One region of the Pseudomonas sp. SWRI18 genome, then DNA from elsewhere that is predicted to be linked to it. Evidence: predicted binding sites of a transcription regulator. Region 1 holds the regulator's gene; each other region holds the start of a gene.

Region 1 (7,326 bases):
CATGCCGCACGTGTCGTTCCTGAGCATGGCGGCCCTGGCCGGTGGCGGCGCCTACCTGTTCTGGAAGAAGCAGAACGCGGTCAAGGTCCAGGCGCTGCAAGAAGTCGCGCGCCAGCAGGAGCTGCTGCCTTCCCCGGCCCGCGCCCAGGAAACCAAGGAGCTGGGCTGGGATGACGTGACCCCGATCGACATGATCGGCCTGGAAGTCGGCTACCGCCTGATCCCGCTGGTGGACCGCAATCAGGGCGGCCAATTGCTCGCGCGGATCAAGGGCGTGCGCAAGAAGCTGTCCCAGGACCTGGGCTTTTTGATGCCCACCGTGCATATCCGCGACAACCTCGACCTGGCCCCCAGCGCCTACCGCTTGACCCTGATGGGCGTGATCCTGGCCGAGGCCGAGATTTACCCGGACCGCGAGCTGGCGATCAACCCAGGCCAGGTGTTCGGCAGCCTCAACGGCATCACCGCCAAAGATCCGGCTTTTGGCCTGGAAGCGGTGTGGATCGAAATCAGCCAGCGCAGCCAGGCGCAGTCCCTGGGGTACACCGTGGTGGACGCCAGTACCGTGGTTGCCACGCACCTCAACCAAATTCTGTACAAGCATTCCCATGAGCTGATTGGCCACGAGGAAGTCCAGCAATTGATGGGTTTGCTCGGCAAAGCCTCGCCAAAACTCGCCGAAGAGCTGGTGCCGGGCGTGCTGTCGCTGTCGCAATTGCTCAAGGTGTTGCAGGCGCTGCTGGCCGAACAGGTGCCGGTGCGCGACATTCGCAGCATTGCCGAGGCCATCGCGAACAATGCCGCCAAGAGTCAAGATACTGCCGCGCTGGTGGCCGCGGTGCGCGTCGGATTGTCGCGCGCAATCGTGCAAAGCATTGTAGGGCTTGACTCCGAGCTGCCTGTGATCACCTTGGAACCCAGGTTGGAACAAATATTGCTCAATAGTATTCAGAAGGCAGGTCAAGGCCAGGAAGAAGGCGTCCTGCTGGAGCCAAGCATGGCTGAGAAGCTGCAGCGTTCGTTGATCGACGCCGCACAGCGCCAGGAAATGCAGGGCCAGCCGGTGATCTTGCTGGTGGCCGGCCCGGTCCGCGCGATGTTGTCGCGGTTTGGACGCCTGGCAGTACCGAATTTGCACGTTTTGGCTTATCAGGAAATTCCTGACAACAAGCAAGTGACTATCGTCGCGACAGTAGGGCCCAACGGCTGAGGGTAGTGGGTTATGCAAGTGAAGCGTTTTTTCGCCGCCGATATGCGTCAGGCCATGAAACTGGTTCGTGATGAGCTGGGCGCCGACGCCGCGATTATCGGTAACCGTCGTATTGCCGGCGGTGTCGAGCTGACGGCTGCCCTGGATTACACCCCCCAGGCCCTGGCGCCGCGCGTGCCGAACATGGAGCTCGAAGACGAGCTGCGCAAGACGGCCTCGCGCATTGTCTCGGCCCAGGCCGAACTGAGCATGCGCGGTGACAGCGATGCCACCACCAACCGCCAGTTGTTCGCCGGCCTGCCGCTGACCGCGGCCGAGCCCTTGGTCGAACCGACGTTCAAAGAGCCGCCGCGTCCGGCAGCGCCTGCCCCGGCCGCTGCTGTCGACCCGCGCGCATTCGACTCGATGCGCTTTGAACTCAACGGCCTGCGTGAGCTGCTCGAAGTGCAGCTTGGCTCGCTGGCCTGGACCCAACTGCAAGGCAGCAAGCCGCAACAGGCCAACCTGTGGCGCCGCCTGCAACGCATCGGCCTGTCCGGCCCGTTGTCCCGCGACCTGCTGGCCTTGACCACCGAGATCCAAGAGCCCCGCCAGGCTTGGCGCATGCTGCTGGCTCACTTGGCGCGCATGATCGCCACGCCGGAAATCGAACCGCTGGAAGAGGGCGGGGTGATTGCCATGGTCGGTCCCGCCGGCATGGGCAAGACCACCACCCTGGCCAAGCTGGCCGCCCGTTACGTACTCAAGTACGGCGCGCAGAATATCGCCCTGGTGAGCATGGACAGCTACCGCATCGGTGCCCAGGAACAGCTCAAGACCCTGGGCCGCATCCTCAATGTGTCGGTGACCCACGTCGACCCGGGCCAGTCCCTGGCCAACGCCCTCGACCCGCTGCTGCGCAAGCGTGTGGTGCTGATCGATACCGCCGGCCTGCAAGCCAGCGACCCGGCATTGCGCATGCAGCTGGAAAGCCTGGCCGGGCGTGGCATCAAGTCGAAAAATTACCTGGTGCTTGCAACCACCAGCCAGAAACAGGTTCTTACCGCTGCGTACCATAGCTACAAGCGCTGCGGCCTGGCCGGTTGTATCCTCACCAAGCTCGATGAAACCGCGAGCCTGGGCGAGGTGCTGAGCCTGGCCATCAGTCATGAATTGCCGGTCGCCTACCTGACCGACGGCCCGCGGATCCCGGATGATCTGCATCTGCCGCGCCGTCATCAATTGGTCAGCCGTGCAGTCAGCGTGCAAATGCAAGAAGAGCCTAGCGAGGAAGCGATGGCCGATATGTTCGCCGACCTTTACCACAACCCGGCAAAACGGGTGGGATAGGTCAGGATGAACACCATGAAATGTATCTACATCGATGGTCTGCAAGCGATTCACGCGGCCAAGCCATGTAGCCTGCGTCTAAGCAAGACAAGGTAAAGAAATAAAATGGGCAGCATGCATCCCGTACAGGTGATCGCGGTGACCGGCGGCAAAGGTGGCGTCGGGAAAACTAACGTGTCAGTGAATTTGTCCCTGGCCCTGGCAGAGCTTGGCCGCCGCGTCATGCTGCTGGATGCTGACCTGGGGCTGGCGAACGTCGACGTTCTGCTGGGGCTGACGCCCAAGCACACCCTCGCCGATGTGATCGAGGGCCGCTGCGAGCTGCGCGATGTGCTGTTGCAGGGCCCCGGTGGCATCCGCATCGTGCCGGCCGCCTCCGGTACCCAGAGCATGGTGCACCTGAGCCCGGCGCAGCATGCCGGCCTGATCCAGGCCTTCAGCGACATAGGCGACAACCTCGACGTGCTGGTGATCGACACCGCCGCCGGGATCGGCGAGTCCGTGGTCAGCTTTGTGCGCGCCGCGCAGGAAGTGCTGCTGGTGGTCTGCGATGAACCCACCTCGATCACCGACGCCTACGCCCTGATCAAACTGCTTAATCGCGACTACGGCATGAACCGCTTCCGCGTCCTGGCCAACATGGCCCAGAGCCCGCAGGAAGGGCGCAACCTGTTCGCCAAGTTGACCAAGGTCACGGATCGCTTTCTCGATGTCGCCTTACAATACGTTGGCGCAGTTCCCTACGACGAGTGTGTGCGCAAGGCTGTGCAAAAGCAGCGTGCGGTCTACGAAGCGTTCCCTCGTTCCAAATGCGCATTGGCGTTCAAGGCTATTGCCCAGAAGGTCGATACCTGGCCGTTGCCCGCCAATCCGCGGGGGCATCTGGAGTTTTTCGTCGAGCGATTGGTGCATCAGACGAGCGCAGGACCGGTGCTATGACAGCGAACGGCTACAACGCCTATAAGAAATCCGCCCGTGACAGCCAGGGCGAGTTGATCGAGCGCTACGCGCCGTTGGTCAAGCGCATTGCCTACCACCTGTTGGCACGCCTGCCCGCGAGCGTCCAGGTCGAAGACTTGATCCAGGCCGGCATGATCGGCCTGCTCGAAGTGTCGACCAAATATGACGCGAGCAAGGGTGCCAGTTTCGAGACGTATGCGGGGATCCGTATCCGTGGCGCGATGCTCGACGAGGTGCGCAAGGGTGATTGGGCGCCGCGTTCGGTGCACCGCAATACGCGCATGGTCAGTGACGCAATTCGCGCAATTGAAGCAAAAACCGGTCGCGACGCTAAAGATCACGAAGTTGCGGCCGAACTCCAATTGAGTCTCGACGATTATTACGGGATTTTGAACGATACCTTGGGCAGCCGCCTGTTCAGTTTCGACGACCTGTTGCAGGACGGCGAACACGAAGGGCTGCATGAGGACGGCGCGAGCGCTCATATGGAGCCATCGCGCGACCTGGAGGATGAACGCTTCCAGGGGGCGTTGGCGGACGCGATTGCCAATTTGCCGGAGCGTGAGCGGCTGGTGTTGGCGCTGTACTACGACGAAGAGCTGAACCTCAAGGAAATCGGTGAGGTCCTGGGGGTCAGCGAATCGCGGGTCAGCCAGTTGCATAGCCAGTGCGCAGCCCGCTTGCGGGGGCGTTTGGGAGAGTGGCGAGCGCGCTGACAGGCAGTGTGGGGGGCACTGCAGACGATACCGCGAGGGCGCCAAGCCTTTGCGGGTTCGGCCCGTGGTGCCCCCGGCAGTCCTTTTTGTGTAATGCCTGTTGATTGAAATGGCGCGTCCAGGTGCTGGGCGCGTTTAAGACTGCTTGGAGGTCGAATTGGACAAGAACATGAAAATCCTCATCGTTGATGACTTCTCAACGATGCGGCGGATCATAAAAAACCTGTTGCGTGACCTTGGGTTCACTAACACGGTCGAGGCGGACGACGGCATTACCGCGATTCCGATCCTCAACAGCGGGAGCATCGACTTTCTGGTAACGGACTGGAACATGCCTGGCATGACCGGTATCGACTTGCTGCGCCACGTGCGTGCCGACGAAAAACTGCGCAGCCTTCCCGTGTTGATGGTGACCGCCGAAGCCAAGCGTGAGCAGATCATCGAAGCCGCCCAAGCCGGGGTAAACGGTTACGTGGTCAAGCCATTCACTGCATTGGCCTTGAAAGAGAAGATCGAAAAAATCTTCGAACGCATCCACGGCTAATGCCATCGCGGGGGAGCTATGGAGCATAAAGAAACGTCACAGGGCGACTTTGAGTCGACCCTGAAAAAGCATGCTCACCAGTTGGTCGAAAGCCTTGAAAAAGGCCAGTTCGGCGACGCGGTGCAGTTAATCCATGAGCTCAACCAGACCCGTGACCGCGGCCTGTACCAGGAAGTGGGCAAGCTCACGCGCGAGCTGCACAGTGCGATCGTCAATTTCCAGATTGACCCGCACATGCCCCAGGCCGAAGAAATCTCGCAGATCACCGATGCCACCGAACGCCTGTCCTATGTGGTCAGGCTGACCGAGGCGGCGGCCAACCGCACCATGGACCTGGTGGAAAACGCCACGCCTTTGGTCAATGGCATGGCCACCGAAGCCCAGGCGCTCAGCGTTGACTGGGGCCGTTTCATGCGCCGTGAAGTCGGGGCTGAAGAGTTCCGTGAATTGGCGCGTCGGGTCGAAGGGTTCTTGTCACGCAGCGAGCAGGAAAACCGCACGGTTTCCAGCAACCTCAACGACATTCTGCTCGCCCAGGATTACCAGGACCTTACCGGCCAGGTGATCAAGCGTGTGACCCAATTGGTCACCGAAGTGGAAAGCAACTTGCTCAAATTAGTGCTGATGGCAGGCCAGGTAGACCGCTTTGCAGGCATCGAACATGACCGCGAAGCGATCCTCTCGGAAAAAGATCCACAAAAACATCTCGCCAAGGGTGAAGGTCCGCAGATTCATGCCGATAAACGTGAAGACGTTGTATCGGGTCAAGATGATGTCGATGACCTGTTATCCAGTTTAGGCTTCTAAGGAGCACACCCATGAGCTTCGGCGCCGATGAAGAAATCCTTCAGGATTTCCTTGTAGAGGCCGGCGAAATTTTAGAGCAACTGTCCGAGCAACTGGTCGAGCTGGAAAGCCGACCGGATGATGCGAACCTGCTCAATGCAATTTTTCGCGGTTTTCACACTGTAAAAGGGGGCGCCGGCTTCCTCCAGCTCCATGAGCTGGTGGAGTGCTGCCACATCGCCGAGAACGTGTTCGACATCCTGCGCAAGGGTGAGCGTCAGGTTGACTCGGAATTGATGGACGTGATTCTCGAAGCACTGGACGCGGTCAATGGCATGTTCAGCCAAGTGCGTGAACGTGCACCGGTTACCGCCGCCACCCCGGAACTGCTGGCCGCCCTGGCGCGCTATGCAGAGCCTGCCGACCTGTCCGCCGCCCCGGTGGCTGAGGCTGCACCGGAGCCTGTGGCGCAAGCCGAGCCGGATGTGACCGACAGCGAGTTTGAGCAACTGCTCAACTCCCTCAGCGCGGTGAAGGCCGAGGCCGAAGCACCGGCCGCCGTTGCGCCGCCGGCGGCACCGACCAGCGAAGACATCTCCGATGCAGAGTTCGAATCCCTGCTCGACCAGTTGCATGGCAAAGGCCAGTTCGCGGCCGACGCCGTGGCGCCTGCGGCTGCCGCAAGCACCGCTGTGGATGCGCCGGCCGCCAAAGCCAGCACCGACATCACCGATGACGAATTCGAAGCCTTGCTCGACCAACTGCATGGCAAGGGCACGTTCGCGGCCGACGCCTTGCCGAATGTCGCCGCCACGGCTGCTACTGCCGCAGCGCCTGCCGCCGTCAGTGCCGCGCCCGCCGGCGATGGCCTGATCTCGGACCACGAGTTCGAGTCGCTGCTGGACGAATTGCACGGCAAGGGCAAGTTCAGCGAAGTGGCCCCGGCCGCCACGGCTGCACCGGTTGCTGCCAAAGCGGCCGCCCCGGCACCGGTGGCCAAGCCAGCGCCAGCGCCAACCCCCGCCGTTGCACCTGCTCCGGCGCGTGCCGCCGCGGCGCCGGTGGCCGACAAGCCCGCCACTGAAGCCGAAACCACCGTGCGCGTTGATACCGCGCGCCTGGACGACATCATGAACATGGTCGGCGAGCTGGTACTGGTGCGTAACCGCCTGGTGCGACTGGGCCTGAGCAGCGGCGATGAAGCCATGCAAAAGGCCGTGTCGAACCTCGACGTGGTCACCGCCGACCTGCAGACCGCCGTGATGAAGACGCGGATGCAGCCGATCAAGAAAGTCTTCGGCCGCTTCCCGCGTCTGGTTCGCGACCTGGCGCGCCAGCTCAAGAAAGAGATCAACCTGGAACTGGTGGGTGAAGAAACCGACCTCGACAAAAACCTGGTCGAGGCCCTGGCCGACCCGCTGGTCCACTTGGTGCGCAACGCCGTCGACCACGGCGTGGAAACCCCGGAAGAACGTGAAGCCTCGGGCAAGTCCCGGGGCGGCAAGGTGATCCTGGCGGCGGAACAGGAAGGCGATCATATCCTGCTGTCGATCACCGATGACGGCAAAGGCATGGACCCGGCCATTCTGCGCAATATCGCGGTCAAGCGTGGCGTGATGGACAAGGATGCCGCCGACCGCCTGACCGACACCGAGTGCTACAACCTGATCTTCGCCCCGGGCTTCTCGACCAAGACCGAGATTTCCGACGTGTCGGGCCGTGGCGTGGGCATGGACGTGGTGAAGACCAAGATCAGCCAGCTCAACGGCTCGATCAATATC
Region 2 (7,326 bases), on a different contig from region 1:
CGCATCCAGGCCCAGATCGGCCCCTTTGGCTTTCGCGCCTTTGTCGACAGCGCGCCGGTACTGGAAAAAGCCATTGCCGAACAAGCCGGCCTGGGCTGGATCGGTAAAAACACCTTGGTACTCAATCGCAAGGCCGGCAGTTATTTTTTCCTCAGCGAACTGTTTGTCGACTTGCCGTTGCCGGTCGACCCGCCCCACGGCACCGAACATTGCGGGCGCTGCACCGCCTGCCTGGACATCTGCCCCACCAATGCCTTCGTCGGCCCTTATGTGCTGGATGCGCGGCGCTGCATTTCCTACCTGACCATCGAGCTCAAGAGCGCGATCCCCGAGGACCTGCGCCCATTGATCGGTAACCGCGTGTTCGGTTGCGATGACTGTCAGATCGTTTGCCCGTGGAATCGTTTCGCCCGATCCACCGCCGAAGGCGATTTCAAGCCAAGGCACAATCTGGACAATGCGGAACTGGCCGAGCTGTTCATGTGGGACGAGGATAAATTCCTCAGCAGCACCGAAGGCTCACCCCTGCGTCGCGCCGGTTTTGAGCGCTGGCTGCGTAACCTGGCGGTGGGCTTGGGCAATGCACCATCAAGCATCCCCGTGCTGGAGGCCTTGAAGGCGCGCCGGGATTACCCCTCGGAGCTGGTGCGCGAGCATGTGGAATGGGCGCTCAAACAGCACGCCGAGCGTCAGTGAACGTCGTCGTTGTAGACGAACTTGGGCATTTCCCAGTGAAAACGGATTGCCAGCAGGCGCAATAGAAAGCCACTGAACAGGGTCAGCAGAATGGCTTGCTCGCTGGGCAGCTCCAGATAAAGGCACAGCAGGTAGAACCAGGCGGCGAGGAACGACACGCTGGCGTACAGCTCGCGGCGGAAAATCAGCGGGATGTCGTTGCAGAAGATATCCCGCAGGATGCCGCCAAATACGCCGGTGATCACACCACTGACCGACGCCACCAACATGCCGTGGCCCATTTCCAGGGCGGTCATGCAGCCGATCAGCGTGAAGGCCACCAGGCCAACGGCGTCCAGCGCCAGAAAGAGTGAGCGCAGATGCCGCATCAGCGGCGCGGCGAAGATCGTCACCAGCGCAGCGATGGAGGTCAGCACCAGGTATTCCGGGTGCTTGACCCAGGTCAGCGGGTAATGCCCCAGCAGCACGTCGCGCACCGAACCGCCGCCCAACGCCGTCACGCAGGCGATCAGCACCACGCCAAACCAATCCATGCCACGCCGCCCGGCCGACAGGGCGCCGGTCATGGCTTCGGCGGTAATGGCGATGAGGTAGAGCATCAGCAGCATGAGGGCGATCCTTGCGATGGTGTAGTGAGCGGGCTTGCCCCGCGCTGGGCTGCGTAGCAGCCCCAAAAGCCGACGATGATATCCGTTTAGAGATGTGCGTTGGCTGTATTAGGACTGCTTCGCAGCCCGGCGCGGGGCAAGCCCGCTCACTACAAGGACCGACAAGAAGCGAATCAAGCCTTGATGAAATGCTTGCGATAATGCTGCAATTCGGCAATAGACTCGCGAATATCATCCAGCGCCAAATGCGTGCTGCCTTTATGAAAGCTGTCTTTGACCTCTGGCGCCCAGCGTGCAGCCAGCTCCTTGAGCGTCGAAACGTCCAGGTTGCGATAGTGGAAGTAACTTTCCAGCGCCTTCATGTGGGTGTAGAGAAAGCGGCGGTCCTGGCAGATGCTGTTGCCGCAGATCGGCGACTTGCCCTTCGGCACCCATTTTTCCAGGAAGGCGATGGTTTCGGCTTCGGCTTCGGCCATGCTGACGCGGCTATCGCGCACGCGCTGGGTCAGGCCGGAGTTGCCGTGGGTGCGGGTGTTCCATTCATCCATGGTCGCCAGCACTTCATCACTGTGATGGATCGCGATCACCGGACCTTCGGCCAAGGTATTGAGGTTGCTGTCGGTGACAATGGTCGCCATCTCGATGATGACGTCGGTGTCGGGGTTCAGACCGGTCATTTCCAGATCGATCCAAATCAGGTTCTGTGGGTTTTGCATGGCTTGATTCTCTTGGCACCTTGGCGTAGCTGCGCAGTTTAGCAGGCAGGGCCGTGCTAGACTCGCGACCGTTTCATCTAAACCTTTGCATTATCGACACGGAACACCAATGGCCAAACGCCAGCTCAATCGTCGCCAAAACTGGCGCATCGAAAAGATTCAGGGTGAGCGCGCCGCGCGCGCCGCCAAACGTGAGTCCTCCGCCGTGGAAGCGCTCGAGGGCGGTGACCTGGGCCCCGAACAAACGGGCCTGGTGATCGCGCACTTCGGTGTGCAGGTCGAAGTCGAGGCACTCGAGGGCGAACTCGCGGGTTCGGTGTCTCGTTGCCACTTGCGCGCCAACCTGCCGGCGCTGGTCACCGGCGATAAAGTCGTCTGGCGTGCCGGCAACCAGGGCATCGGCGTGATCGTCGCCCAATTGCCGCGCACCACCGAACTGCGCCGCCCCGACAGCCGCGGGCAGCTCAAGCCGGTGGCCGCCAACGTCGACATGATCGTGATCGTGTTCGCGCCGCTGCCCGAGCCGCATGCCAACCTGATCGACCGCTACCTAGTCGCGGCCGAGCATGCCGGCATTCGCCCGCTGTTGCTGCTGAACAAGTTCGACCTGATCGACGAGCAGAACGCCCCGGCGCTCAACGCCTTGCTCGCGGTGTACCGCACCCTCGGTTACCCGGTGCTGGAAGTCTCGGCGCACCACGGCAACGGCATGGAACAGCTGCAACAGCAGTTGGACGGACGCATCAGCGTGTTTGTCGGCCAGTCGGGCGTGGGTAAATCCTCGCTGGTCAACAGCCTGCTGCCGGAAGTCGACACCCGCGTGGGCCCGCTGTCGGAACTGTCCGGCCAGGGCACCCACACCACCACCACCGCACGGTTGTTCCACTTCCCCGGCGGCGGCGAGCTGATCGACTCCCCCGGCATCCGAGAATTCGGCCTGGGCCACGTCAGCCGCAGCGATGTGGAAGCGGGCTTCATCGAGTTCAACGACCTGATCGGCACCTGCCGCTTCCGCGACTGCAAGCACGACCGCGAGCCGGGCTGTGCGTTGCTCAAGGCGCTGGAAGACGGCCGCGTGCAGCAGCAGCGTATGAACAGCTATCGGTCGATTATTGCGAGTTTGCCCGAGAGCAGTTACTAACCGCCCAGCCAACATTGTGGCGAGCGGGCTTGCCCCGCGCTGGGCTGCGCAGCAGCCCTGATCCAACCGCCGCGTTTCTTCAGGCAAAACGCGCCAACAGGTTTTGGGGCTGCTGCGCAGCCCAACGCGGGGCAAGCCCGCTCGCCACAGGAAGCCCGCTCGCCGCATATCTTTCTACGGCTTACGAGCCGGTGCCAGGCACCGTAGGATCCTTAACCCCGCCATCATCAAACAGATTCAGCTTCTGACGCAGTTCATGCGCCGGCAACGGCTCCTGCCCTGGGGGAATGGCGTTCGGGTCGGCGGGCACTTCGCCTGGCGCGCCCGCGCCTGGGGTCGGCTGCGGTGGCGGCGGCTGGTCACCTTCAATCGCACGCTGGGCTTTCTTGGTCAGTACCACGATGTCGATACGCCGATTGATCGGGTTGAACGGGTCCTTCGCGTCAAACAGCTGCGAAGACGCAAACCCCACCACCCGCGCCACTTGCGGGTCCGGGTAGCTGCCGGCCACCAGCGCGCGGCGTGCGGCGTTGGCGCGGTTGGCCGAGAGTTCCCAGTTGCCGAAGTCGCCCTGGCCCGAGTAGGGCTTGGCGTCGGTATGGCCGCTGATGCTGATCTTGTTCGGCACCGCCTTGATGGTATCGGCCATGGCCAGCAGGATGTCTTCGAAGTACGGCTTCAAGCGCGCGCTGCCGGAGTCGAACATCGGGCGGTTGGCGGCGTCGGTAATCTGGATGCGCAAGCCATCCGGAGTGATTTCGAACGAAATCTGATCCTTGAACTTCAGCAGTTGCGGGTTTTCCTCGACCTTGTTCTGCAGTTCCTGCAGCAACAGTTCAAGGCGTTCCTGCTCGACCTGCTCGGCCATCGCTTCCACAGTATCGCGCTCGATCGGGATTTTTTCCTGCGGCGATTCGGTCTGCACTTCCGGGTTGATGGTGCGCTCCGGCGCCAATTGCGGCGAACCGCCCAGATCGATTACGAAGGGCGTGCCGCTTTCCGAAAAGCCAATCGGGTCTTTGAAGTAGCCGGCGATGGCGATCTTCTGTTCCGGCGTGGCGGTGGACATCAGCCACAGCACCAGGAAGAACGCCATCATCGCCGTCGCAAAGTCGGCGAAGGCGATTTTCCAGGCGCCGCCGTGGTGCCCCGCAGCGAAGCGCTTGACGCGCTTGATGATTATCGGCTGGTTGTTTTCCATGGCTTAGCGACCGCGAACCGCTTGTTCCAGCTCGGCGAAGCTTGGGCGGTGCTTGGGGTACAAGACCTTGCGACCGAACTCCACCGCCAGCGATGGCGGCATGCCGGAAGCCGAAGCGACCAGGCTGGCCTTGATCGACTCGTACAGGTTGATTTCTTCCTTGGCGTCATGGGCCAGGGAGGTCGCCAGGGGCCCGAAGAAACCGTAGGCCGCGAGAATACCGAAGAAGGTACCCACCAACGCCGCACCCACGTGCATGCCGATCGCGGCCTGGTCGCCCTCGCCCAGCGACGCCATGGTCACCACGATACCGAGTACCGCCGCTACGATACCGAAGCCGGGCATGCCGTCGGCGATACCGGTCACGGCGTGCGAAGGGTGTTCCAGCTCTTCTTTAAGGCTGAACAGTTCCATGTCGAACAGGCCTTCCAGCTCATGGGGGGCCATGTTGCCGGAGGACATGATGCGCAGGTAGTCACAGATATAGGCGGTCATGCGCTCATCTTTGAGCACGGCCGGGTACTTGGCGAAGATCGGGCTGGCAGCGGCGTCTTCGATGTCGGCCTCGATGGCCATCATGCCTTCGCGGCGGCTCTTGTTGAGGATCTCGTAGACCAGGCCCAGCACCTCCAGGTAGAAGGTGTGGGTGAAGCGCGAACCGAACATGCCCAGCGACTTCTTGACCACGTGCATGGTCATGTAGCCAGGGTTCGCCTGCAAGAAAGCGCCGAACGCCGCACCACCGATGATCAGCACTTCGAAGGGCTGGATCAGCGCAGCAATTTTACCGTGGGACAGGACGTAGCCACCAAGCACGCTTGCGATGACGACGATGATGCCGATAATTTTAGCCATAGGAGATGAGTACTTGCGCCGTCGGGTTCATGGACATATTGGGGGGAACTGAAAACTCTTGTTCCTCTTATCGGCAAAACTGCGCCAGACTATAGCCCGTTAAGGCGAAAAGCCAGTTCGGCCCGCTCCGGGCGTGTTGACAGCAAGTGATGATCGCGCCCCAACCATGGCCAATGAAACGACAGTCCCAATTGCAAAACCCACTTCTCTCGCCGCTTGGATCAAGCGCCTGGATGAGGTGCTGCTGCCTGTTCCCCAGGCCAGCCACGACCGTGTGTGCAAAGGCATCCGCGACAGCCGCAGCTCGTTGCGAGATATTGCCGAGCTGATGCAAGACAGCCCGGCCCTCGTGCTCAGCGTAATGCGCGAGGCCAACAGCCACACCCATGGCAGCCTGGCGGAACCGGCGGAAAACCTCGAAGTGGCGCTTAACCGGCTGGGCCTCAAGCGCGCCGAAGAACTGCTGGCGCGCCTGCCTGCGGTACCGGCCCACGAGATTCCGGTGGCGTTGCGCCAATTGCTGCTGGTGAGCCAGCATGCTTCGCAGCAAGCCAACGGTTTGTTTGGCAGCCGCCTGGCGCGGCTGTGGCAGGACATTCATTGGGGCAGCCTGCTGTTTCTTTCACCCATGTGGCCGATGGCGGTTGCCTACCCCAAACTCTTGGAAGAATGGGAACTGCGGGTTATCCACAAGAACCAGCCGGCCCGCGAGGTCGAGCAGGAATTGTTCGGCGTGCGCCTGCTGGATCTGTGCGTCGGCCTGACTGAAGCCTGGCACCTGCCAATCTGGGTATCCCAAGGCTATAAATTGCTGCTGAGCGAACAACGCCTGCTGGTCAAGGCACTGCATATCGCCCGCGAAGATGACCCGCTGCGTCATCAACAGCTGCTTGATGCCGAACCCAACCTGCGCCGCTGGTTGAACCAGCCGGCCAACACCGTGTTGCTGGCCAACGGCCTGGCGATGTCGGCTCAGGAGTCCTGGACCTGCCCGCACACCGAGCGTTGGCAGTACCTGACTGCGCTGTACCTGCAACAACCCTTGGGCGACGTTCAGCAACAGGTCCACCAACAAGCCGTCACCAACGCCCGCACCACGTTGATGCCCGACCTGTGGCACCCGGCGCTGTCGCTGATCTGGCCGTGGCACGTGCAGAAGATCCATCGCGGCCTGCTGCCGGCGCCGCCGCCCACCGCCGAGTCCCTGGCCGTGTGGCGCAAGCGCTGCACCGAGCTGCTGGTGGAGCCGAGCCGCTTTGCCAACGCCATGCACCTGACCACCTGCGCCAAGGAGGCCTTGGTGGCCAGTGGCATGCAGCGGGTCATGCTGCTGATGACCGATCGCGCCCAGAGCACCTTGCGCGTGCATCAGGTCGACGGCCTGCCCAAGGACGCCGCCAACCTCAGCCTGGACGTGACCAACAGCACGCTGCTGCAGCGTCTATTGGAAAAGTCCGCCCAGGTGCGTCTCAACCCTGACAACCATGCGCAGTTCTCGGCCTTGCTGCCGCCGATCCTGCGTCGCCTGTTTACCGGCGAACACCTGCTGCTGCGCTCGCTGAGCTGCAACGGCAAGGTGGTGATGCTGATGGTGGCTGACCAGGGCGGCGGGCCGTTCTCGGAAACCACGGTGCAAGCCTTCGGCAAAACCGCCCAATGCATCGAGAAGGCCCTGCACTGCTTTACCAACCGCAGCACCTGATGCTTGCGCTACAATCGCCCCTCTTTTATCGCCAACCTTTGTGCCCAGGAGACCTCACATGCCTGACTTCTCTGGCTTGCCGCTGGTGATCGAACCCAGCGACCTGCTCGGTCGCCTGGAGGCCGAACACCTGATCCTGGTGGACCTCACCAGTGCCGCCCGCTACGCCGAAGGGCATATCCCCGGCGCGCATTTCGTTGACCCCAAGCGCACCCAATTGGGCCAGGCGCCTGCTCCGGGCTTGCTACCCAACAAAGTTGACCTGGAAACCCTGTTCGGTGAACTGGGCCACACTCCGGACGCGACCTACGTGGTCTACGACGACGAAGGCGGCGGCTGGGCCGGGCGCTTCATCTGGCTGCTCGACGTGATCGGCCACCAGAAATACCACTACCTGGACGGCGGCC
Region 3 (7,326 bases), on a different contig from region 1:
CCTTGCTCTTGAAGTGCGCGTATAACGAGGGCTTGCGCATACCCGCCACGACAGCGATTTCATTGAGCGACGACGCGTCGTATCCCCGTTCAGCGAAATGCACCAGAGCGATATCACAGATTCTGCTTGCCGAAGGGCTCAGCACTTTCATCGGGATGACCTTTTAATTCAGTGATTTAACGCGGTGATGTGCTCGGCCCTGCCTTCGCGCACACTGACCCAAGTCAGAGCCCCCACTATAATGGCGCAGACTATCAGGAATGCGCACCAGGCAATGGCGCCATGGCTGCTCGCCCAACCGGTCAACGGTGTGGCGAAGGCCGAGATGCCAAGCTGAAACGCGCCGAGCAATGCAGCCGTTGAACCCAGGGCAGTGGTTTGCGAAGACATCACCAGCGTCATCAGTGAGGTTTCTGCAATCCCCAATCCAAGCAGTGCTATCGCGACACCGGCGGCCAGCCAGTACAAACTAGAACCAGATACTGCTGCGCCGTAGGCCATGACAGAACCTGCAAAGATGCAAAAAGCTCCAGCCGTTGCCATGCGGGCCAAACCGTACTTGCCCACCAGTCTGGTAGCCACGACGGCCCCTATAAGAATCGCGATGCCGGTTGCGCCAAACAGCGTACCGAACTGGGCAGCAGGCAGTCCGTATTCATTCTGATAAACAAATGTAGCGCCGCCTACATAGGCAAAGAGAAAAAAGAACACGGATGACAGCGCTAAGGTGGGCCGTAGAAAACGGCTATCTTTTGCGATACGGACATACGTGCGGATTGCCCCTCTCATATTCAATGGCTCACGCTTTTGCACGGATAACGTTTCAGGCAAAACAGCTATCGAGTTAACCGCCACCAGCGCACCAAGAACAGCCAGTACCAGCATGACGGCTCGCCATCCGAAATGCGCCTCAATGTAACCACCCAACCCCGGGGCGATGATGGGAGCAACACCTTGAATGGTCAGCAGCAGGCCAAAAAGTTTTGCTGCCTGAACGCCCTGAGTGACGTCACGCACCATGCTCATGATGACTACCAACGTCAAAGCACTGCCTATCCCTTGGGCAAATCGTGCCACGAGCAGCCACTCAAGGGTTGGTGCCGCTCCTGCAGCCAGCGCACTCAAACTGAACAGCAACAAGCCTGCTATCAGTGGACGTCGACGGCCCAAGGCGTCGACAACCGGCCCGAATAGTAATTGCCCAAGCCCCATTGCCAACAAAAAGACCGTGAGCGTCAACTGAATGCTGGCAACACTGGTCGAATAATCGACCGCCATTTCGGGCAGGCTTGGCAAATACATATCGACGGCTGAGGGCCCCAGTGCGGCGATGGCGCCCAAGGCAATGGCAAACTTCAGTGAAGGGTTGCCGAAATGACTCTTTTCCATAACAAACTCATGATTGGCTTCCTACCGGAAGGTAGGAGAGTGGCGTGAAGCTAACAAGAACCGAGAGGCAAGGTCAAGCCGTTATTTTCTTAGTGGTCAGGTAGCACCCGCCAGCGCTCCGCGCAAGGCATGCGCACGAAAGTGTTTTAGTCTTCAGTTCAAAGTGTTTTTTCAAGAAGCGGCTGAAATGAGCGGAATCTGTGAAACATCATTTTTAAGCGATCGAGGTAAGCGACTCAGTGCGCAGAAACGGGTTGGCCAAATCGACCACGCTGCGTTCGAGCCTGGAGCGCTGGAGGTATCGACAGACGCCGTCACCTTCCGCACCAGCGATGGGAGCGGAGAGGGGGGCAATCTCGTTGTAGTCGGTGCAATTTGGAGGCAACACAGAGGACCATCTGGCGCCGTTATCCAGCGCCACGGTTGGCTCACACGCCAATGGGACACTTAGCGCCAATGGCCGTAACTTTGTGGGCGGGATCAGGGTTCAAATTGAGCTCTGTGAGAGCCATACTTGCCTGCGAACTAGGCTCCTTGGTATATCAGGCAGACCTCTTCATCGCACGCGTGAGCAAGCCTCGCTCCAACAGATGGCATCAGATACCCCTTACAAGCGAAACCTCGACACCATGCTGTTCAGGTCAACCGCCAGGCGGGTCAACTCGCCGCTGGCGGCGCTGGTCTGCGCGGCGCCGTTGGAAGATTGCGTCGACAGGTCCCGGATGTTGACCAAGTTGCGGTCCACTTCACGGGCGACTGCAGCCTGTTCTTCCGCAGCGGCGGCGATGACCAGGTTACGTTCGTTGATCTCGATCACTGCGGTGTTGATGGTTTCCAGCGCCAAGCCTGCGCCTTTCGCGATGTTCAGGGTAGATTCAGCACGGTCAGTGCTGTTACGCATTGAACTGACCGCTTTTTGGGTTCCTCCTTGAATGCTGCCAACCATGCGTTCAATTTCGCTGGTGGACTGTTGGGTGCGATGGGCCAAAGCGCGTACTTCATCGGCGACAACCGCAAAGCCGCGACCGGCTTCACCGGCCCGGGCCGCTTCGATAGCTGCGTTCAGCGCCAGCAGGTTGGTCTGATCCGCCAAGCCACGAATCACGTCCAGAACCTTGCCGATGTCGCGGGACTCTTCCGCAAGATTACCAATCAGATCGGCGGTGCTTTGTACATCCCCGCTCATGCGTTCGATAGCGTTGACGGTTTCGTGAACCAGATCCCGGCCATCGCCTGCTGACGCCGTCGCGTTTTTTGACGCCTCGGAAGTGCTCACTGCGTTACGCGCCACATCTTCGACGGCGCTGGTCATTTCGTTGACTGCAGTCGCGGCTTGTTCTATTTCGTTGTCCTGCTGCGCAAGGCCACGGGCGCTTTCATCGGTAACTGCGTTCAGCTCCTCGGCAGCGGAAGCCAGTTGTGTTGCGGATCCGGAAATACGCATTAAGGTATCGCGCAGTTTCTCCTGCATTTTTTGCATGGCTAGCAGCAACCGGCCCGCTTCGTCAGTGCCATCAACCTTTATTGGTCGGGTCAGATTACCTTCGGCGATGGTTTCAGCCGCTTCAAGTGCCAACGCTATCGGTTGGGTGATGCTCTTGGTCAGCAGCCAAGCAAACAGCAGGGTCAGCAGCGAGGCAATAATGAGAAGGCCGACAACCCAGTTGAACGCAGAGCTGTACTGGTCAGCAGCGGATTGATTGATGATAGCCAGCTGGGCGTTATTGAAATCAGTAAGCTTACCCAACGCTACGTTTATCTGCTCAGCGTTAGCCGCAGACTCGGCGTTCAGCACGCGCGTTAGCTCCTGCAGATCGCCAGCCCGACTGAGAGTAACAAGGCGCGTTTCAATCTTCCGATATTCATCCATCAGCCGCATATAGTCGTTGTAGTCGGATTGCTCTACAGGGGATGAAATCAGTTTGGCGTATGCTGCCTGCGACTTGTTAAGTTGTTGGTTTTGTTCCGCAAGTAATTCGATGGTCCTGTTCTGAATACTCGGTTCGCGATCAGTCAACAGCCGATGCGACAAAACCCGCATGCGGACGCCCGTCACCGTGAGAGCATTCAGGGTCTGAAAGCTAGGGACGCCATTTATCGCAATGTCGTCGCCAGCTGCTCGGATCTTGCTCATCTGAGACAGGGCGAAGAGGCCGAGAATCAGCATGAGCGCGCCTATCAGGGAGAACCCCAGAAATGCGCGCGGAGCAATGTTCATTGTTCTTATTGTCATGGTTTTCCTAGAGCGTGGAATGTGCTCCCCGCAAGCAGCGGCGGATGGCCCAGCGCATAAGTTTTTATCGGTCGCTTGATGACACACTTGAGCGAAAACAGCTGTGTCCCGCATATTAAAACTGATAGTGCCCACTCACTAATTTGCATACATCGACTGATGTTGGCTCGATGCAGCCCGATTGCGACAATCTTCAACTCAAACGACCTGGACGCGATTTTCGTTCAGTTGGTAGAGACTCGCTAACAAGGTTGCATATTTCCCTTACAGAATCAGCTCTAGAGGCTGCGGCAGCGTGGCAGAAGATGCTGTGCATAATGGTGCTCAAGGATAGGGGATGGTCGGTTCGATGCCGGCGAACACCGCGCCAGCGCCGTCGTACGTCGCTTCGCCGAGGAAAGCATGCTGTGTCACTACCATGGAGTCGCGTACGATCCATTGCAGGCGATTGTCATTGAAGATGGCTGCAGTCCCAGCCAATCGATAAGCCTTCATGACTACGTCCGCTCCGGTATGAGCTGCATGGGTGGCGCTGAGGCGCAATAAGTTAGTCTGCTGCACGGTCACCGGGTTACCGGCGATGAGCGAGGCCCATACAGCTTCGGCGGATTCGTAGAAAAACGCCTGGGCGCTTCGCAGCATCGCCTCTGCCTTACCCAGTTCGCTGCGGTAATAAGCGCGATCACCCAAGCGCGGGGCACCGGTAACAGTCTTGGTGCTGCCCGACATTGTGATCACCAAATCCAGTGCTGCACGTGCCAGCCCAAGGTTAACGGCGGCGTGAACTTGCGCCTGGTAGGAAACGGACGGGTAATGATAGAGGGGCTCGTCAATTGTGGAGGCACTGCCACGCACGAAAGTCCACTCGCGTTGGATGTTCTTTTGGTGCAATTTGAGGTCATGGCTTCCCGTCCCTTGCATTCCGACAACATTCCAGTTGTCGAATATCTGCACTTCGCTTGCCGGGAACACAGCGGTCAGCGGTTTGCCTGCCGTCGGTCCTCCACCGTTGGCCGATGTGCCACCGATGCCTACACCAATCCAGTTGGCACCTTTGCACCCACTAGCGAACCGCCAGTGCCCGCTGACTTCCCAGCCATTTTCAGTCTCTTTGGCGGGTTGTAGAGGGTAAAGGCCGCCAGCATAGACCTGGTCTGGCCCGTTGGCATAAATCAACGCTTGGGTTGCCGGGGGGAGTGCCGCCAGGTAGATGTTGGCTGAGCCGAACGCGGTCACCCAACCGACCGAACCGTCGGCTTCGGAAACCCGCTCTACGATGCGCAGGAACTCGGCTGGAGGCAGCGCGTCGCCACCGAAACATTTGGGAGTACTGGCGCGGAAGATACCCACTGCTTTCATTTTTTCGATCATGTCTAAAGGGACATGGGAGCGTTGATTAAACTCGCTGCGACGCTCGGCAATCTCCGCGATCACATCATCCAGGGAAATCGCCTTGATGCTGATTGGAGCGCCTTCACGTGTGTCACGATCATCGAACTTGTTTTTGCTGTTCATGTTTATTGTTCTCTGGCTAGGGTGATTGCATACATGTTCAGGATGCGTGGGCTGATAAGAAAGAATCAAATTCGGAATATGAATAAGCTTAATAATCTGTGGGAATTAACTGTCGTGCCATGCGCCTCTAAAGGGGAGGGCGTTTAAGGGCGATGGCTATTCCTGCGGTCAATAGCCCGTATGAGTAAAGCGAATTTGACCGGATAAAAAATCCGTCTCAACATGGATTCACCCAGTCAATAATTACAAGGTGAAGGTATGGTTAGCGAGCAATCAAAACAACATTTTCGGCAAGCGCTGTCATTGTTGTCTGCGGCGGTGAATATCATTACTACCGATGGCCCCCATGGTCGCTTCGGATTAACTGCGAGTGCGGTCTGCTCGGTCACTGATACGCCCCCGACATTATTGGTTTGCATCAACCGTAATAGTTCAATTCATGAGGCTTTGCTGGGCAACAGGGCGTTATGCGTAAATATACTGACCGGTGATCTGGAGGATGTTGCGCGACAGTTTGCTGGTATGACCGACCTGCCGCCTGCTGAACGTTTTGCCGACCAGGATTGGCGGACAGGCTCCTCGGGCCTACCGGTGTTGAACGACGCCCTAGCAAGCCTCGAAGGGAACATAGTAGATATCAAGGAAGTCGGATCGCACTCGGTATTATTTGTCGAAATTAACCAAATTCAGGTCCGTGAAGAGGGGGAGAGTCTGATTTACTTTGGGAGAAACTTTCACCGTCTGGGGCGGCCTGCAGCCGTCAACGTACAGACTTCGGCGTCCTGAATAATTGCAGTTCCCCATTCGCGGGTGACAGGGTTTATGAACAATGCCCGCACGCCTCATTTTATGTGAACTCCAGTATCGCTGCCGGAGGCAAACAGACTAATGATTAACCCGCGCAGCCAGGTTATCCCGGCATCCGATAGGAAACGGCTATGGCAATAAAGTCCCACCGAGATTGATGGCAATTCGATGGGCAGACTCAGCAGCCGATAGCGCTGGTCGCGGTTTAGCTGCATGGCAATGGCACGCGGCAGAATCAATGCCAGATCAGTGTTGGCAACGATTTTCGGGGCAATCGTAAAGTTAGGTACTTTCAGAGCGATTTCGCGCGCAATGCCGGCCTTTCCAAATGCTGCACCGGCGGTTAGGCCATGGCCGGTAATATTGCTCGAAACGTCAACATAGCGCAGGGCGAGTAGGTCCTGAACGCTCAATTCATTTTCCTGAAAAGGATGGCCGTTGCGCAACAGACAAATGAATTCATCGTCTAGCAAGTGTTCGTAGATGCATTCTTCACCAAGTTCCACCAGATAGCCTATCGCGATATCTACATCACCTTTGCGCAATGCCATAGCCAGTTGTTCTATAGGCATTTGACGCACATCCAGGCGTACTTTCGGCGCCTCGCGCGCTAGCACTTCCATCACCGTCGGTAGCACATAAAGTTGCGACATATCCGACATGGAGATGCGAAAAGTACGATCCGCTGTTTTCGGTTCAAAGTTCGAAAACATCATTAATGCGCTTTGAATAATAGTCAGCGCATGTTCAATGGGTCCGTGCAGGCGGATAGCTGCGTCAGTCGGCACCATCGACGTTGCTGTTCGTACGAACAGCGGATCGTCAAACACATCGCGTAGTCGACGCAGTGCATGACTGACGGCGGGCTGGCTGAGGTGTAGGCGTTCGGCCGCGATTGTCAGGCTGCGGTGTTCCCAAATAGCCACAAAAGTCCTGAGAAGATTCAGATCGATCGTGGCCATGTTGATGTGCGTCATTTATTTACCACGAGCCTTACGCGTGATGCTGGAAAAGACGCCGTCGCGGTATATCCAGGCATGTATCAGCGCTGCGCAAAGATGTCCTAACACGAGCAGAAACAGAACCCAGGCGAATAACCCATGTGCGGCCCGAAACCAAGCGTAAAGCGCGGAGCTGACAGGAACAATGGGTGGAAGGCTCCAGCCCGCGAACATGGTGACAGGCCAATTTCCGGCAGAGAGCGTCGCCCAACCGAGCAGTGGCAGGCAGAGCATCAGCATGTACAGCAATAGATGCGAAACATGCGCCGCCATTGCCTGCCAGTACGGTACGCTGGCAGGCAATGGCGGCGTGGCGCTTAAAAGCCGATTGCCTAGACGCAGGATAGCCAAAAGAAGAATGGCGATTCCCAGAGGCCTATG
Region 4 (7,326 bases), on a different contig from region 1:
CGGGCACGGATTGAGTCTGAGGTGCGAACGGTGGGCGAGGATAGTCAGTCATGTTTAATCTCCATAGTTATCAGAGGTGCTATGGGATTAGTAGTTGGCAGGCGAGCGATAGTTGTAGTGGATGCCGGTCGGGCCCGACGAATGGTGCATCGGGCCCATGCGTCTCAGGAGGAGGGCGGTGCGCTGGCCAAGTGAGCCGGCAGGCGGCGCAGGGTCCATATCACGGTCAGCATCGCCGCGACGGCGCACAGCGCGATGCCGACCAACATCGGCGCGGGGGTGTGATCGGCAAACACGCCGACCAGGCTCATCGACACGGCAGCGGTGATCATCTGGATCGCCCCGAGCAAGGCTGACGCAGAGCCGGCCACGGCACCATGATCCTCGAGGGACAATACGCCAGCCGCCGGCAGCAGCAGGCCCAGAAAGCCGAAGCCGATAAACAGCAGCGTCATCATCAAGACCAGGCTGTCGACCCACAGGGTGGTAATCGCCAGCACTACCATCACCGCCGCTACCGCCACCACAGACCCGCGTATCAACGGGGCCAGGCCAAAGCGCGCGCTGAGGCGGGCGGTCAGTTGGCTCATGGCGAAGAACGACGCGGCGTTCAGGGCAAAGCACAGGCTGAACTGCGTAGGCGTCAGACCGAAATACTCGATGTACACGAACGGCGCGCTGCCGATAAACACAAAGAACGTAGCCAGCCCGAAGCCGCAGACCACCGATAAACCGATGAACACCGGATCGCGCAGCAGCGCCCCATAACTGCTGAACGCGTTGCCCAGGGTCTTGCCCAACCGGCGTTCGGCGGGGTGGGTTTCCGGCAGTTGCAGGATGGTCATCAGCAGGCATGCCACGGCCACGACCGCCAATACGGCAAACACTTCCCGCCAGCTCCACAGCGAGATTATCAGGCTGCCGGCCAGCGGCGCGAGGATCGGCGAGACACTCATCACCAGCATCAGCAGCGCCATCAGTTTCGCGGCTTCATGGCCGGTGTACAGGTCGCGCACGATCGCCCGCGGAATCACCATGCCCGCGCAGGCGCCGAAGGCCTGCAGGGCACGAAAAGCGATCAGCGTTTCGATGTCGGGTGCCAAGGCACAGCCCACACTGCCCACGGCGAAGATCACCAGGCCGATATAGATCGGCGGCTTGCGCCCGAACACATCACTGAGTGGCCCGTAGAACAGTTGGCACACACCAATGATGACGAAGAACACCGTGAGGCTCATCTGTACCAGCGTCGGCGAGGCGTGCAGGCTGGCGCCCAGGGTTGGCAGGGCCGGTAGGTAGATGTCGATGGCGAAGGGGCCGACGGCGGTGATCAGCCCCAGCAGCAGGGCGAGATGGGCGATACGTCGAGACATGGGGCAGTTCCGGGCGAAGCAAAGGGCCGCCAGCTTAAGGGATCCGCGCAAATCCGCAAACTCAGGCTTAACTAACGGACAGCCGCTGCCGATAACGTTATCAGCGACGCTCAAAGGGCTGGGTTCCCAACCGGCCGCAGGCTACGGGGATAACAGGCATGACGATCAAATTACGCTTGATGCTGTTGATAGCGACCGGGCTGCTCACTGCGCTGATCATGAGCCTGGTCAGCTACGTGGGAAATATGCGTATGGACCAGGCCGTGCAGGACAGCGAGGTCAGCATGACGGTGCTGCGCAACCACATGGAGGCCGACATGATGCACGATGCCCTGCGCGCCGACGTGTTGTCGGCGATGCTGGTGGGGTTGGGCAAGAGTGCCACCACCAAGGCCGAGGTCAACAGCGCACTGAAGGAGCACGCCGAGCACTTTCGCCAGGTGCTCGGCGATAACTTCAAGCTGCCGGTGGAAGATACGATCAAGGCAGGCCTGGAGAACATCAAGCCCAGCCTTGAAACCTACATCAGCACCGGTGAACGTATTGTCGCACTCGCGCTGGACGATCCCGAAGCCGCGCGCGGACAATTGGATACCTTCCATGCCGCTTTCAGCCAGCTGGAAGACCAGATGGCGAACCTGAGCGAACTGATCGAGAGCCACACCCAGCGGGCCAGTGCCAGCACACAACAGGCCATCCACACCGCCAACTTCACTCTGGGAGCGGTGTTGATTGCCAGCCTCTTATTGCTGTTGGCACAGGGGCGCTGGGTCATTTTAAGCATCATGGGCCCGTTACAGGCGGCCAGCCGCATTGCTGCCAGTATCGCGCGCGGCAACTTGAGCGAAGCAATTGTCGAACCCAAGCGCAAGGACGAAGCCAGCTCGTTGATCCGCAGCCTCGCCACCATGCAACGCGACCTGCGCGGCATGATCGAAGTGGTGCGCAGCAACGCCCAGGGCGTCAATGGCATGAGCGAGCAGCTGAGCCACGGCTGCCATGAAGTCGCCGACAGCAGCCAGCAGCAAAGCGCGGCCGCCAGCACCATGGCCGCCGCCGCGAGTGAAATGACCGCCAGCATCGAGGAAATCACCCGGCACGCCGGGCGCGCCCTGGACATGGCCAACCAGGCAGAGACCCTGGCCAAGGAAGGCGGCCGGGTGATTCATCAGGTGGTCAGTGACATGGACGGCATCGCCCGTTCCGCGCAGCAATCGGCCCTGGTAATCCGCACGCTGGACAAAGAGTCCGAGGCGATTTTCAGCATTATCCAAGTGATCAAAGGGATCGCCGACCAAACCAACCTGCTGGCCCTGAACGCCGCAATCGAGGCCGCGCGCGCCGGTGAGCAGGGGCGCGGTTTCGCGGTGGTCGCCGATGAAGTGCGCAGCCTCGCAGGACGCACCAGCGCGTCGACCCAGGAAATCGCCAGCATGGTCGGCCGCATCCAGCAGAGCACGCGCGAAGCGGTCACCAGCATGGAGGAGGGCGTTGCCCAAGTGGATAAAGGCATGGCGGTGACCGCCGAGGTGGAGCGGGCGATCCGCGAGATTCTGCAGGCCACCTTGAGTACCACCGAAATGGTCAACGATATCTCGCGTACGATCGGCGAGCAGAGCCTGGCCAGCAATGAAATCGCGCACCAGGTGGAGATGATTGCGGGGATGTCGGCCAGCAACAGCCGCATCATTGGGGAAACCGCCTCTACCACCGATGAGCTGTCGGGTTTGGCCGGCAAGTTATCGCAGTCCGTGGATCGCTTCAGCTTGTAACGCAGGCAACCTTGCCTGATTTAAACCGGCGTTCGACCGACCGGCCCACTACGGGCCGGTTTTTTTTGTGCGTTACGCAGGTTTCATTGATCGACTATCGCAAAAAAAGATTGAATATTCACACCTAATGTTATTTAAATAACAAAACAAGAGCGGCATGATCGGCCTGGTCGTGCTGCAACAAGGTGGGATAGCAATGAGCAAGATCGCAGTCATCGGCAGCAACATGGTGGATTTGATTACCTATATCGACCGCATGCCGGCCCAGGGCGAAACCCTGGAAGCGCCGGGCTTTGCCCTCGGTTGTGGCGGCAAGGGGGCCAACCAGGCCGTGGCGGCCGCCAAGCTTGGCGCCGATGTCCTGATGCTGAGCAAGGTCGGCGACGACATGTTTGCCGACAACACCGTGGCCAACTTCCAGCGCTTTGGCATCGACACCCGTTATGTTCAGCGCGTGCCGGGCGTTTCCAGCGGCGTCGCGCCGATCTTCGTCCGGGCCGATTCCCATAACAGCATATTGATCGTCAAAGGCGCCAATGCGCATTTGTCGCCGGCGGACATCGATGCCGCCGCGGCCGACCTGCGCGAATGCACGCTGATCGTGCTGCAACTGGAGATCAACCTGGAGACGGTCTACCACGCCATCGAATTCGCTCAGCGCAACGCCATCGCGGTGCTGCTCAACCCGGCACCCGCCCTGGCCGGGCTGAGCGCCGAGCACTTGGCGCAGCTTGACTTCCTGATCCCCAACGAATCGGAACTGGCGTTGATTAGCGGCCAGGTGGTGGACTCGCCTGCGACAGCCCAAATCGCCGCGCGTAGCCTGGTGGCCAGCGGCATTCGCCATGTGATCGTCACCCTCGGCGAACACGGTGCGCTGTATGTGGGCGAGGAGGGCGAGTTCCAAGTGCCTGGCGTACAGGTGGCGGCCCGTGACACCACCGGGGCCGGCGATGCCTTTATCGGTTGCTTCATCCATCACTGGAACCGCGACGGTCATATCCGTCAGGCCATGGAGCAGGCCGTGGCGTATTCCGCCTGCTCGGTCATGGGATTGGGTACGCAGACGTCTTACCCCGACGCCGAAACGTTCGAGCGCTTCCAGCAACAGCGATAACACCTTCAAACCAGCCCGGAGAACAATAATGAACAAACCTGCGCTGCAACAGACACCCGATGGTTTCTACCTGAACCGCACGCCCTGGTTCGCCTTTATCCTGCTGTGCAGCATTTTTGCACTGTGGGCCGCGGCTGCCAGCATGAACGATGTGCTGATCGCGCACTTCAAGAAAGCGTTTTTGCTCAGTGATTTCCAGACCGCCTTTGTGCAGTCGGCGTTTTACCTGGGCTACTTTTTCGTGGCGATTCCGGCCGCGATGGTGGTGCGTCGCTTCAGCTACAAAAGCACGATCCTGATCGGGTTGATGCTGTATATGTTCGGCTGCCTGTTGTTTTTCCCGGCGGCCTCCACGGCCAAGTACGGCATGTTCCTGCTGGCGCTGTTTGTGATCGCTGCCGGCCTGTCGTTCCTGGAAACCGCCTGCAACACCTACTCGACACTGATGGGACCACGGGAAACCGGGACCCGGCGCTTGAACATCTCGCAGACCTTCCACCCCTTCGGTGCGATGACCGGGGTGTACGTGGGCAGCTTTGTGATGTTCAAGGACACCGACGCCACCACTGAACAACTGACGCAGATGAGCGCTTCCGAGGCGGCGGTGCAGCAGTTGCAAATGATCCAGTCCACACTGTTGCCCTACAAGTGGATGATCGCCGTGCTGGTGCTGGTATTTATCCTGATCGCCATTACCCGGTTTCCCGCCTGCAAGGGTAATCAGCCCGCAGGCAGCAAGCCTGGCAGCCTGCGTCAGAGCCTGGGCCGGCTGTGGCGTAACCCGCGCTTTACCTTTGGCGTGTTGGCGCAGTTTCTCTACGTGGGCGCGCAAGTCGGTGTCTGGAGTTTCACCATCCGCCTGGCCATGCAAATGGGCGGTATGAATGAGCGCAGCGCTTCCTGGTTTCTGCTGACCACCTTTGCCGCCTACTTTGTTGGCAAGATGATCGCCAACCTGTTGATGCGGCGCTTGCATCCGGCCAAGGTATTGGCGATCTACGGTGTGCTGTGCATTGTGCTGCTGGCCTACACGATTCTGGTGCCGAACATTTCGGCGGTGTATGCAGCAGTCGGCGTGAGCATTTTCCTCGGCCCGTGCTGGCCGACCATCTACGGCCTGACCATTGATGGCCTGGGTGAAGACACCGGCGTCGGCGGTTCCTTGCTGGTGATGAGCATTGTCGGCGGCGGCGTGATCCCGATCTTCCAGGGCCTGTTGTCCGACGCCAGCGGCGGCAATATGCAACTGGCCTACAGCGTGCCGTTGCTGTGCTTTATCGTGATTGTGATGTATGCGCTCAAGTGCATGCGCCAATCCAACAGCTTGCCGGTAGGCGCGGCGGGGGCGGTGGCCTCATGAATACGCGTATCCCGCTATACCCTGCGCTGTTTGGCGAGCAGGAGAAAACCCTGCTGCAATCGCCGGCATTCAAGGTCAGCGCCTGGACTTACCCCTCCGGCGTGCTGGCCCTGAGTCTTGAAAACAGCCGTGGAAGGTTGGTGGTTTTGCCTTATCAGGGGCAGATGATCTGGTCAGCCGTGTTCGACGGTTGCGACCTGACCATGAGCAACCTGTTCGAGCACCCCAGGCCCAGCCCGACGATCATTGATACCTATGGCTGCTTCATGTTTCACAGCGGCTTGCTGCGCAACGGTTGCCCGGCGGCGGATGACACCCATGCCTTGCACGGCGAGATGCCATGCGCGCCGATGGACACGGCCTGGCTTGAAATCGACGAGGGCATTTTGCGCCTGGGCGGTTCTTACCAATATGCCAAGGGGTTCGGCGATCGCTACCGGGCGAGCCCCTGCGTGACACTGCGCGCCGATTCGGCCTTGTTCGATATCGGTATGGACGTGACGAACCTGGCCGGCAAGCCCATGGACCTGATGTACATGGCCCACATGAACTACGCCTTCGTGACTGGTGGGCGTTTTGTCGAGCCGCAGGGCATGCAGCGCATGCGCCTGCGCACCAGCGTGCCGGACCACGTCAAGCCAACCCCGGCCTGGAGCGCCTATATGGCGCAACTGGCCGAGCAACCGGCTCAATTGGCCTGCCTTGAGCAGCCGACACTGTACGACCCGGAGATCGTGTTTTTCTTCGATGGCGTAGGTACGGATACCGCGGGCCAGGCGCACTTTCTGCTGGATCATCCCGACGGAGCGGCGTTCTACACCCGTTACCGTCCCGAGCAGTTCGAGCATGCCGTGCGCTGGATCCTGTACACGCCGGATCAGCAAGTGGCGGCGTTCGTGCTGCCGTCCACCTGCGAGCCCGAGGGCTATAACGCAGAGAAAGCCAAAGGTCACGTGCGCGAACTGGCGGCTGGAGCCAGCGCTTCGTTCAGTGTCACCACCGGTTACTTGAATGCGCAGGAACGGCAGAAACTGTTGGGTTAAACCAACAATTGCGCACCGTTGGCCTGGATGACGTCCCTATAGCCGCGCGGGATTTTCTTGTCGCTGACCACGTACTGAAAGTCTTGCAGAGCGGCGAAGTAAGCGGTGCGCACGGTGTCGAACTTGCTGAAATCGGCGAGCAATACGCGTTGCTGGGCTTGGCGCATGACCTTTTGCTTGACCTCGACTTCATTGAAGTTGAAGCACGTGACGCCGAATTCCTGGCTGACGCCGGCGGCAGTCACGAAGGCCCACGTCAGGCGCACGCTGTCGAGAATGCTGCTTTCGGCACTGTTTTCGAAGACCTGGTTCTTGCGGTGGAAGGTGCCGCCGCACAACACGATGTGGCAATTGGGCTTGTTCTGCAGCTTGAGCAGCACGTTCAACGAACTGCACACCGCGGTGAACTCCAGCGCATCGGGGATGAAATCCACGACAAACGGCGAAGTGGTGCCGCAGTCGAAAAAGACCGTGTCGCCTGGCTGGATCAACGGGGCGGCGAGTTTACCGATACGGCGCTTTTCCTCGACGTGGCGCGTGTCCTGCTCGGCTACCCGGTAATCGCCGACCTCGTTGCCCACCCGGGTGATGTAGCCACCCAACAGCCGCAGGTGCTCGCTGAAGTGGTTGAGATCGCGGCGCAGGGTCATCTCGGAAACGT

Evidence for each region. Region 1 encodes FliA, which starts transcription of late flagellar genes. Its sites were predicted from a motif close to CTAAAGTTTNNNNNNNNNNNGCCGNTAA; they were not measured.
Region 2: the regulator FliA is predicted to act here: its motif matches at 5,285-5,312, upstream of motA (flagellar motor stator protein MotA).
Region 3: the regulator FliA is predicted to act here: its motif matches at 3,687-3,714, upstream of H0Z09_RS12440 (methyl-accepting chemotaxis protein).
Region 4: the regulator FliA is predicted to act here: its motif matches at 1,441-1,468, upstream of H0Z09_RS07860 (methyl-accepting chemotaxis protein).

The regions. Positions count from the first base shown of each region.
Region 1 covers NZ_JACCQQ010000030.1:1,156-8,481, forward strand. The annotation lists gene flhA (flagellar biosynthesis protein FlhA) at 1-1,210, shown strand, start outside; gene flhF (flagellar biosynthesis protein FlhF) at 1,223-2,539, shown strand; gene fleN (flagellar synthesis regulator FleN) at 2,645-3,478, shown strand; gene fliA (RNA polymerase sigma factor FliA) at 3,475-4,215, shown strand; gene H0Z09_RS24750 (chemotaxis response regulator CheY) at 4,385-4,759, shown strand; gene H0Z09_RS24755 (protein phosphatase CheZ) at 4,778-5,566, shown strand; gene H0Z09_RS24760 (chemotaxis protein CheA) at 5,578-7,326, shown strand, end outside.
Region 2 covers NZ_JACCQQ010000002.1:453,913-461,238, reverse strand. The annotation lists gene queG (tRNA epoxyqueuosine(34) reductase QueG) at 1-696, shown strand, start outside; gene H0Z09_RS04685 (trimeric intracellular cation channel family protein) at 690-1,304, opposite strand; gene orn (oligoribonuclease) at 1,478-2,020, opposite strand; gene rsgA (small ribosomal subunit biogenesis GTPase RsgA) at 2,130-3,161, shown strand; gene motB (flagellar motor protein MotB) at 3,343-4,362, opposite strand; gene motA (flagellar motor stator protein MotA) at 4,366-5,217, opposite strand; gene H0Z09_RS04660 (HDOD domain-containing protein) at 5,384-6,919, shown strand; gene H0Z09_RS04655 (rhodanese-like domain-containing protein) at 6,978-7,326, shown strand, end outside.
Region 3 covers NZ_JACCQQ010000009.1:84,553-91,878, reverse strand. The annotation lists gene H0Z09_RS12450 (TetR/AcrR family transcriptional regulator) at 1-151, opposite strand, end outside; gene H0Z09_RS12445 (multidrug effflux MFS transporter) at 169-1,389, opposite strand; partial or broken gene H0Z09_RS27305 (transcriptional regulator FeaR) at 1,601-1,711, opposite strand; gene H0Z09_RS12440 (methyl-accepting chemotaxis protein) at 1,997-3,622, opposite strand; gene H0Z09_RS12435 (acyl-CoA dehydrogenase family protein) at 3,947-5,137, opposite strand; gene H0Z09_RS12430 (flavin reductase) at 5,396-5,923, shown strand; gene H0Z09_RS12425 (LysR family transcriptional regulator) at 5,980-6,921, opposite strand; gene H0Z09_RS12420 (cytochrome b/b6 domain-containing protein) at 6,922-7,326, opposite strand, start outside.
Region 4 covers NZ_JACCQQ010000005.1:51,598-58,923, forward strand. The annotation lists gene H0Z09_RS07850 (SDR family oxidoreductase) at 1-52, opposite strand, end outside; gene H0Z09_RS07855 (multidrug effflux MFS transporter) at 165-1,373, opposite strand; gene H0Z09_RS07860 (methyl-accepting chemotaxis protein) at 1,532-3,145, shown strand; gene rbsK (ribokinase) at 3,342-4,262, shown strand; gene fucP (L-fucose:H+ symporter permease) at 4,291-5,622, shown strand; gene H0Z09_RS07875 (aldose 1-epimerase family protein) at 5,619-6,665, shown strand; gene deoR (DNA-binding transcriptional repressor DeoR) at 6,662-7,326, opposite strand, start outside.